Linked DNA regions of Cohaesibacter gelatinilyticus. The protein of the gene in region 1 interacts with the protein of each later gene in a pairwise test. Links are inferred from orthologs where the notes say so. Each region holds a gene or a part of one and is shown on either strand. Other genes may lie near its edges.

Region 1 (5,697 bases):
TATTGTCCATGAAGCGCAAACAGCAGTTGCTGTTCTCGGTCATAACTTCCCGGAAAGCAAATGGTACAAGCAGGCTTATAGCATGCTGACCAAGGATGGATTGCAGCCTGAAGTGAACAAAGGGTCTTGGATGTCCAAGATTTTCTCGTAAGGAGAAGCGGACAATTCATATCGGAAGTATGAAAAGCGAGGCTTGGCCTCGCTTTTTTTGTTTGCAGCTCTTGTTAAAACTGGACCAACAGGTTGGTTCTCGCTACAGAGAAGGAAGGGAATGTTTCAGGATGTTCTCTTTTTGTGCTTGTCTTTATTGCAATTCCAATTGCATATGGATTAGCATTGCCGCAGATGCGTACCTGTTTATAGGCAGGCAAAACCGCAATAGTTAAGAGGGGCCAATGCTCGCATCACTCTCAATCCGTGACATCGTGTTGATTGATCGTCTGGATCTGGAATTCGGGTCCGGTATGACTGTGCTTACTGGTGAGACAGGTGCGGGTAAATCCATCCTGCTGGATTCGCTGTCTCTGGCTCTTGGTGGTCGGGGCGATGGCGATCTGGTGAGGGCCGGACAGAAACAAGGGCAGGTGATTGCCATGTTCGATCTGCCGCTTACTCATCCTGCGTATAGAGTTCTGGAAGAACAGGATATCCCTCATGATGGTGAGCTTGTCTTGCGTCGCGTGCAAAATGCAGATGGCCGTACCCGTGCCTATGTCAATGATCAGCCGGTCAGTGCGGGTTTACTTCGCCAGGTCGGTGAAGGCCTGATTGAAATTCATGGGCAGCATGATGACCGGGCATTGGTGGATGCCGATCTACATCGCGTTCTTCTGGATGCTTTTGGTGGATTGGATGAACCTCTACAAAATGTGCAAGAGGCCTATGCTCATTGGCGCAAGGCGGAGCGGGAGCTGTCCAAGCTGGAACGCTCGATAGAAGAAGCGCGCGCGGAAGCAGATTATATTGCAGCAGCTGTCGAGGAACTGTCGGTTTTGTCTCCCATGGAAGGGGAAGAAGAAGAGCTGGCGAGCAAGAGAACCACGATGATGCAATCGGAGAAGATTGCGGGCGACTTGAACGAAGCTTTTCAAGCGCTTGATGGTACCGCATCACCCATTCCGGTTCTCGCCAGCATGATGCGCCGTCTTGAGCGCAAATCCGAACAGGTTCCTGGTCTCATGGAGGCACCGCTGGAACATATGAACCATGCGTTGAACGCATTGGAAGATGCTCGTGGTGCTTTGGATCAGGCCCTGCGTGATACAGCCTATAATCCGCGTGATCTGGAAGAGACCGAAGAGCGTCTCTTTGCTCTTCGAGCCTTGGTGCGAAAGCACAAGGTTCAGGATGCGGATGCGCTTGTCCCGCTGCTTGAGAGAATGCAGAGCGAGATGGATGCGCTTGATCATGGGGAAGAGCGCTTGGTTGCTCTGCGCGAAGAAGCTGTTGCCAGTAAAGATGCTTATGATGCTGCAGCCAAGATCTTGAGTGATGCCCGCGTTGGGATTGCCGAGCGGTTGATTTCTGAAGTCATGATTGAGCTACCGTCTTTGAAGTTGGAGGCTGCCACGTTCCTCGTGCAGCATGAAAGTGACCCTGAAAACCGCAATGCTGATGGCATTGATCAGATTGAGTTCTGGGTGCAGACCAATCCAGGCACGCGCCCGGGACCAATGATGAAAGTGGCGTCGGGTGGTGAATTGTCTCGTTTCCTTTTGGCCTTGAAAGTTGCAATGGCGGACAAAGGCTCTGCGCCTACGCTTGTGTTTGACGAAATTGATACCGGTGTCGGCGGAGCGGTGGCGGAAGCCATTGGCCGTCGTTTGGCACGCTTGGCTGATCAGGTGCAGGTGCTTTCTGTCACCCATGCCCCGCAGGTGGCCTCTCGTGCCATGGCGCATATGCGGATTTCCAAGAGTGCCGTGGATGGTGAAGATCGTGTTGCAACGGCAGTGATCGAGATTGATGGTGATCATCGCGAAGAAGAGATTGCCCGGATGCTGGCTGGCGCTGTGATCACCGATGAGGCGCGTGCTGCAGCCCGTCAACTGTTGTCAGGAGTTGAGCAATGAGTGAAGCCATTAAGGGTGCTCTGGCTCTGGATGAAATCAAGGCTCTGAATGAAGAGCAAGCGACAGAAGAGCTGGCACGGCTTGCATATGTGATTGCGGAGGCTGACAAAGCTTATCACGGTGAAGATGCGCCTGATATGTCGGATGCTGACTATGATGCCTTGCGTAAATCCAACACTGCGATTGAAGCTCTTTTTCCGCATTTACGTCGCGATGATAGTCCTACTTTGCGGGTCGGTGCGGCACCATCAGAGAAGTTTGCCAAGATCACCCATGCGGTGCCGATGCTCTCGCTGGACAACGCCTTTGATGGCGACGATGTGCGTGAATTTGTGGATCGCATGCGTCGCTATCTGGGAATGCCGAGTTCCCAAATTATATGTCTGACCGCAGAACCCAAGATTGATGGTCTCTCCGCCAGTCTTCGTTATGAGAATGGGGTGCTTGTGTATGGAGCAACCCGTGGGGACGGTGCGGTTGGTGAAGATATCACGGCCAATCTGAGAACCATCTCTTCCATACCTCACAAACTACAAGGTTCTGGTTATCCAGATGTATTGGAAGTGCGTGGTGAGGTTTATTTCCCGCGCTCGGAGTTTGACGCGCTGAATGCACGGCAAGAGGAGAGTGGTGGCAAGGTATTTGCCAACCCTCGTAATGCTGCTGCTGGCTCACTTCGTCAATTGGACGCAGACATTACTCGTAGCCGCAATCTGGCGTTCTTTGCCTATGCTTGGGGCGAGATAAGCGAGCCATGGCGGGAAAGTCAATATGAGGCCGTACAAGCTTTTGCAGAGTGGGGGTTCACCATCAATCCGTTGCTTCAGATTTTTGATGATCTGGATGGCTTGCTGGCTCATTACGCCAAGATTGAAGCGCTGCGAGCGGAACTTGATTACGATATCGACGGCGTCGTCTATAAAGTTGATGATCTTGCATTGCAAAAACGATTGGGTTTTGTGTCCCGTGCTCCGCGCTGGGCCATTGCGCACAAATTCCCGGCCGAACAGGCCACAACGATTCTCGAATATATTGACATTCAGGTTGGTCGTACTGGCGCCTTGACACCAGTGGCCAAACTGAAGCCAGTGACTGTCGGTGGTGTGGTTGTCTCCAATGCCACATTGCATAATGAGGATGAGATTGCCCGCAAAGATGTCCGCAAGGGTGATACGGTCATTGTGCAGCGAGCAGGAGATGTAATCCCTCAGATCGTTGGTGTGGTGCTGGATAAGCGCTCAGTCGATTCCAAACCCTATGAACCTTTGACAGAATGCCCGGTTTGTGGCTCACATGCTGTGCGTGAACAAAAGGATGGCGATAAGGAAGATGTGATCCGACGTTGTACCGGGGGCATGATCTGTCCAGCACAGGCCATTGAACAGCTCAAGCATTTTGTCTCTCGCAATGCCATGGATATTGATGGCATGGGGGAGAAGCAGATCGCCGCCTTTTATGAGGAAGGTGAGGTCAAGACTGCTGCTGATATCTTCCGTTTGGAGGAGTTGGATCAGGAAAAGGGGCGTGGTGAGCGCTTGCGCAACAAGGAGGGCTGGGGGGCGACTTCTGCTCGCAACTTGTTTGCAGCCATTCGGGACCGCCGCTCAGTTGAACTGCATCGTTTCATTTTTGCGCTTGGTATTCGCCATGTGGGTGAAACGACTGCCAAGCTGCTAGCCCGTCGCTATGGCACCTTTGAAGTTTTGCGTCAGGCCATGATGACAGCAAAAGAGGTGGATAGCCCAAGCTGGAAAGAGCTGCTGGATATTGACGGTATCGGCGAGGTGATGGCCAAATCCATCGTTGATTTCTTCACCGAAGAGAAGAATGAAGTAGCGCTTACTGATTTGCTTTCCTTTGTCACGCCTCAGGAAGCGGAAGCTGTTCAGACTGATACAGAAATCTCCGGCAAGACGGTGGTCTTTACCGGCAAACTGGAGCGCTTGTCACGATCGGAAGCCAAAAACCAGGCCGAGAGTCTTGGAGCGAAAGTGTCTGGCTCTGTTTCCGCCAAAACTGATATTCTGGTGGCAGGACCAGGTGCCGGTTCAAAGCTGAAGAAGGCGCAAGAGTTGGGTATTACCACGCTCACGGAAGATGAGTGGATTGAGTTGATTGGTAACTGACCACACTATCTGCAAATAAAAGGGCTGGATCACTGAACCGGCCCTTTCATTTGGTGAGGTATTTTCAGGATTTATGAAGAGGCTTGGTTGCTTCGGCCAGCCATAGGCGCTCATCTTCTTCAAGATCATTGGAGAGTTCTGCAAAGACGCGCTCATGATAATCATTGAGCCAGTTTAGTTCCTCGATGCCGAGAAGGTTGGTATCAACCAAACGGCGATCAATTGGGCAAAGCGTCAAGGTTTCAAATTCGTGAACTGCCAACTCACCGCCTTTGGGAACTTCTGCTTTCTGGACTGCGACCAGATTTTCAATACGGATGCCCCAAGTACCTTCCTTGTAATAGCCGGGCTCGTTTGAGAGGATATTGCCTTCTTCCAATGGTACGCTGCCACGTTTGGAGATATTCTGCGGCCCCTCATGGACGCAGAGGTAAGACCCGACGCCATGGCCAGTTCCGTGAGCGTAATCCAAGCCTACCTGCCATAAGGCGTGTCTAGCGAGGGTATCCAATTGAGCGCCTGTGGTACCTTGGGGAAAGCGGGCCAGTGAGATCGCGATCATGCCTTTCAGGACACGGGTGAAGCAGGCACGCATCTCTGCATCGGGCTCGCCAATTGCGATGGTGCGGGTGATATCTGTTGTGCCATCAGGATATTGACCACCGGAATCGACCAGATAAAGGCTGTTTTCCTCCAGCCTTCGATTGGTGGTCTCTGTCACCCGATAATGAACGATAGCTCCGTTAGGACCGGCACCTGAAATGGTGTCAAAGGAGATGTCTTTCAGGCAACCGGTCTCAGTCCGGCATTGCTCCAACTGCTTCGCAGCTTGAATTTCATCGACTGTGCCGGTTGGGGCTACGTTGTCCAGCCAGCTCAAGAATCGGACCATAGCTGCGCCATCACGTAAATGAGCGGACCGCATACCTGCTAATTCTTCTGGTGTTTTGGCGGATTTCAAGCGTAGGCACGGGTCAGACCCTTCGACCAATACCGCATTCGAGAGCTCCAGCATGGAGACGACGGCCTGAGGTGTCAAAGTGAGATCAATCAACCAACTTTTGGCATCTGCTTCATTGCCGGTAAAGAATTGTTCAAGCTCTTTTGGTGCAACCACTGTCAAGTTGTTGGGCAGCAATTTGCATGTTTCGCGAGGAAGTTTCTTTTCTTCGCAGATTAGGTAAGCCTTTGCCGACTTGGTGACGATGGCAAATGCGAGTGGTAGGGGGGCACGAGGAACATCAGCACCACGAATGTTTAAGAGCCAAGCGACGCTATCTGCTTGTGTGATGAAGGTAGCATCAGCCTTGTCAGCAATCTTGTCAGCGATGAGTTGGATTTTATCTTCTGCATTCCGACCGGTCAGCTCGAACGGTTGCGGGACAATCGGAGCGCTCGGGCGAGCCGGTTGATCTGACCAGATGGAATCAACCGGATTTTTGGAAACCGGTTCCAGTTTTGCCTTGGCTTTGATACAGTTTTGCTCCAGCTGCTCCGCA
Region 2 (4,557 bases), on another replicon or contig:
TAAATTCGGTGCCCCGCTTCCAGTGCTGGGCGAATATGGTCGGCATCAAATGTCTTGGAAACAGCAATCAGGGTCACATCCCCCGGACTTCGTCCTGCTTCGCTCTCACTATTGGCAATGTCTTCCTTGACATTTTTTAGCTGCTTTTTGATGCCCATCTGTCTTACCAAAGATCCAATCAGGTTGTTATATGGCCCGTTAAGGACCAGCGCATTATGCACGAAGCAAGCGGCTCTTCAATTGCCGATATACAAGATTGTCCCAGATTGTAGGGCAATCCCTGCTTTATATCGCACATAGCACCTGTTTGGTCTTGACCAATGCCATCATTTCTGGTGATGGTCAGCCCTGAAAAGTGATGAAAAATCGAGGCATTCCGGCATATTCATGGCTAACGAACGCTACAACGCACGCGAAGCGGAAATTCGCTGGCAACAGACCTGGGACTCCCAGAAAATTTTCAAGACCGAGAACGATGATCCAAGACCAAAATATTACGTCTTGGAGATGTTCCCGTACCCATCCGGCCGCATCCATATGGGCCATGTGCGCAACTATGCAATGGGCGATGTTGTTGCACGCTTCAAGCGCGCCAAAGGCTTCAATGTTCTGCACCCAATGGGTTGGGATGCGTTCGGCATGCCAGCTGAAAATGCAGCGATGCAAAACAAGGTTCATCCAAAAGACTGGACCTATGAAAATATCGCAACCATGCGCAGTCAGCTGCAGCTGATGGGCCTGTCTCTCGATTGGGATCGTGAATTCGCGACCTGCGACGTTGACTATTATCATCGCCAGCAGAAACTCTTCCTCGATTTCGTCGAAAAAGGCCTCGCCTACCGCAAGAACGCCAAGGTCAATTGGGACCCTGTCGATCAGACTGTTCTGGCGAACGAACAGGTCATCGATGGCAAAGGCTGGCGCTCCGGTGCAGAAGTCGAACAGCGTGAGCTGACCCAGTGGTTCTTCAAGATCACCGACTTTGCCGAAGACCTGCTATCTGAGATCGACAACCTTGATCGCTGGCCAGACAAAGTGCGCACCATGCAGCGCAACTGGATTGGCAAATCTGAAGGTCTGCAAATCCGTTTTGAACTGAATGGTGATGCTCCAAACGGCGACAAGGAAATCGAGATTTTCACCACTCGCCCTGATACGCTCTTTGGCGCGTCCTTCATGGGACTGTCGGCAGATCATCCGTTGACCAAGGCCCTCGCCGAAAACAGTACAGAACTTCAGGCCTTTGTCGAAGAATGCCATAAAACCGGCACATCAGCTGCCGAGCTGGAAACCGCAGAGAAAATCGGCTTTGACACAGGGCTGACTGTCAAACATCCACTTGATGAAAGCATCACCCTGCCCGTCTATGTCGCCAACTTCATTCTGATGGACTACGGCACCGGTGCTATCTTTGCCTGCCCAGCTCACGATCAACGCGACCTGGATTTCGCTCGCAAATACAGTCTCTCCGTCACCCCTGTCGTTCTGCCAAAAGGCGAAGAGGCGGCAAGCTTTGATGTCGGTGATGAAGCTTATACCGGTGAAGGCGTTATCTTCAATTCCCAGTTCCTGGACGGAATGAGCATCATCGACGCCAAAAACGCCGTTGCTGAAAAGCTGGAGGCCATCAAGATCTCTGGCAAAGCTCAGGCGCAACGCAAAACGCAATATCGCCTGCGCGATTGGGGCATTTCCCGTCAGCGTTATTGGGGTTGCCCAATTCCGATGATTCATTGCGATGAGTGTGGCGTGGTTCCAGAAAAGGCAGAAAATCTGCCAATCCAGCTTCCCGATGACATCAACTTCGACAAGCCGGGCAATCCTCTGGATCGTCACCCAACATGGCGTCAATGCTCTTGCCCGAAATGTGGCAAGGATGCCCTGCGCGAAACCGACACCATGGACACCTTCGTGGATAGTTCCTGGTATTACGCACGCTTCACTGCACCCTGGGAAGATAGCCCGACAGACAAAAAAGCTGCTGATGAATGGCTACCGGTCGATCAGTATATCGGTGGTGTCGAGCATGCCATCCTACATCTGCTCTATTCCCGCTTCTTCTCCCGCGCCATGCGTGAGACCGGTCATCTGAGTGTGAAAGAACCTTTCAAAGGTCTCTTTACCCAGGGCATGGTCGTGCATGAAACCTATAAGGGCGAAGACAATCGCTGGGTTTCTCCCGCCGAAATCACTATCAACGAGCAAGACAACAAGCGCACGGCGACCCATAATGAAACCGGTGAAAGCATTGCTATCGGTTCCATTGAGAAGATGTCCAAGTCCAAGAAAAATACCGTGGACCCAACAGACATCATCGAAAGCTTCGGTGCTGATACCGCTCGCTGGTTCATGCTGTCAGACAGCCCTCCCGAGCGTGACGTGATCTGGACAGAAGCTGGCGCAGAAGGTGCTCATCGTTTCGTACAACGCGTCTGGCGCCTCACACAGGATGTTCAGAGTGCCCTGCAAGGCCAGACACCAGCCAGACCAGACAATCTCTCTGGCGACGCCCTGACAGTACGCAAAGCCGTTCATAAAGCTCTGGCTGCGGTAGAGAGCAATATCGAACAGCTCGGCTTCAACCGTGCTGTGGCTCAGATCTATCAATTGGTCAACACCATTGCTTCCAACGCCAAGCAAGACAAGCTTGAAAAAGATCCATCACTGGCTTGGACAACGGATGAAGCGATGGAAATCCTCATCCAGATGCTGGCACCAATGATGCCTCACCTGGCGGAGGAATGCTGGAACCATCTCGGCAAAGACAGCTTGGTCGCAACCAAAGGCTGGCCTCAAGTTGACAGCAAAATGTTGATCGAAGATGAGATCACTCTGCCAATTCAGATCAATGGTAAAAAACGTGGTGAATTGACAATTGCCGCCGATGCAGCCAAAGCTGATATCGAGAAAGCCGTCTTGGCCTCCGATCCTGTCATCAAGGCATTGGATGGCAAGGCACCACGCAAAATCATCGTCGTGCCGAAAAGGATCGTCAATGTTGTTGTCTAAAAACCATTTCACAAAATCCCTCTCCCTGGCTGCATTGCTTGGCTTGGGGTTAATCGTCTCCGGCTGTCAGGTTCAACCGCTTTATTCAACAACCACACAAAGTGGTCAAACTCTGGCAAGCGAATTGGCATCAGTTGAGATTTCTCCGGCCAAAGACCGTGTTGAACAGGAAGTACGAAATCATCTGATATTCGCCTTCACTGGTGGCGGAGAAGCTGCTCAATCAGCTTTTCGATTGGAGCTGACAACCAATAAATCAACGTCAGATTTTGGTATTGAAGCGGGATCAGGGCTATCATCAGCAGCTCGCGTATCACTAACGGCAACATACAAACTGATCCGCTTGTCTGATAGAAAAGAAGTCACCAAAGGTTCCAGCTTCTTCACCGCGTCCTATCGCAAAGGTGCGCAGCGCTTTACCAACGACAGAGCCCTTCGTGATGCGGAAAACAGAGTAGCAGAACAGGTAGCAAACGACATTCAATTAAGATTGTCGTCTTATTTCGCAGCGAACAAATAAGCGCTCGTCAACAGACAAAATCTTTGTCTCTGGCTCCACCTTGCAAGCTTTGAAAGCGGTAGATATCTTCCATCTACCGCTTTCTTTTTGTCCAAATGCCAATGCGTGAAATACCAGCACCAAAGTTAGAACAAGAGATCCGACAATATGGCAGATATAAAAGCCAATATGGTAGACAGCTACCTCAATCGGCCTGATCCCAAGCACCGGGTTATTCTTATCTATGGTCAGGATATTGGCTTGATAACCGAGCGAGCAGAGCAAATCACCAAAACCTATTTGGCAGATAATAATGATCCCTTTGCATTGTTACGCTTGGATGCTGGCGAAATCACATCCGATCCTTTACGCCTCGCAGATGAGGCCAATACCATCTCCATGTTTGGTGGATGTCGAGTCATCCTCGTTCATTTAAGCGGCAACAAATCAATTGTACCGGCACTGGAGCCTGTTCTCTCCAGTCCGCCAAGCGACGCCTATATCGTAATCAAGGCAGGTGATCTGAAGAAGTCGGCCCCGGTTCGCAAGACCATTGAGAAGGCACAAAGTGCCGTCGCCTTGCCATGCTATGTTGATGCAAGAGACGCTCTGAACAAGATCATAGATGAAGAATTGGGACAAACCAATCTAGGCATCTCCAACGATGCCCGCATGATGCTGTTGGATAATCTGGGTGCCGACCGCATGGCATCTCGAGGTGAGATACAAAAACTCTGCCTTTATGCCATGGGACAGGAAACCATAAGCGAAGACGATATCGAAAACATCGTCGGCGATGCGTCCAATCATCAAATCGACATGATCATTGATTCCGCCGCGCTTGGAGACATTGATCAACTGGACCATCAATTGGAACAAATCCTGGGAAGTGGCCAATCCTCATCCGTCATTGCAACCGCTAGCTTACGCCATTTCCAGATGCTGGAGCGATGTGTCAACATGATGGATAGCGGTACACCTGCTCAATCCGCTTTACAAAAAGCCGGTCCCATGATCCATTTCAAGCGCAAGGCTCGCGTACAAAATCA

What was found. Proteins that work in one complex are often made in the same cells at the same time.
Region 2: the proteins of ligA (region 1) and leuS interact in binary tests that used the Escherichia coli proteins (3 or more experiments, as listed by UniProt). The link is inferred for Cohaesibacter gelatinilyticus from one-to-one orthologs.

The regions. Positions count from the first base shown.
Region 1 is NZ_OBEL01000001.1:2,093,972-2,099,668, reverse strand. What follows is about bases 1,634-4,633. They hold ligA (NAD-dependent DNA ligase LigA), read left to right. Parts: upstream 1,634-2,068; coding sequence 2,069-4,198; downstream 4,199-4,633. Other genes in these bases: CRO57_RS09525 (aminopeptidase P family protein), read right to left, coding at 4,263-4,633; recN (DNA repair protein RecN), read left to right, coding at 1,634-2,072. In the rest of the region: CRO57_RS09540 (outer membrane protein assembly factor BamD), read left to right, coding at 1-151; more of recN, read left to right, coding at 396-1,633; more of CRO57_RS09525, read right to left, coding at 4,634-5,697. UniProt on the Escherichia coli protein: DNA ligase that catalyzes the formation of phosphodiester linkages between 5'-phosphoryl and 3'-hydroxyl groups in double-stranded DNA using NAD as a coenzyme and as the energy source for the reaction.
Region 2 is NZ_OBEL01000003.1:194,078-198,634, forward strand. The notes cover bases 1-3,209. They hold leuS (leucine--tRNA ligase), read left to right. Parts: upstream 1-387; coding sequence 388-3,009; downstream 3,010-3,209. Other genes in these bases: CRO57_RS14775 (YggS family pyridoxal phosphate-dependent enzyme), read right to left, coding at 1-158; lptE (LPS assembly lipoprotein LptE), read left to right, coding at 2,996-3,209. Outside these bases: more of lptE, read left to right, coding at 3,210-3,529; holA (DNA polymerase III subunit delta), read left to right, coding at 3,677-4,557.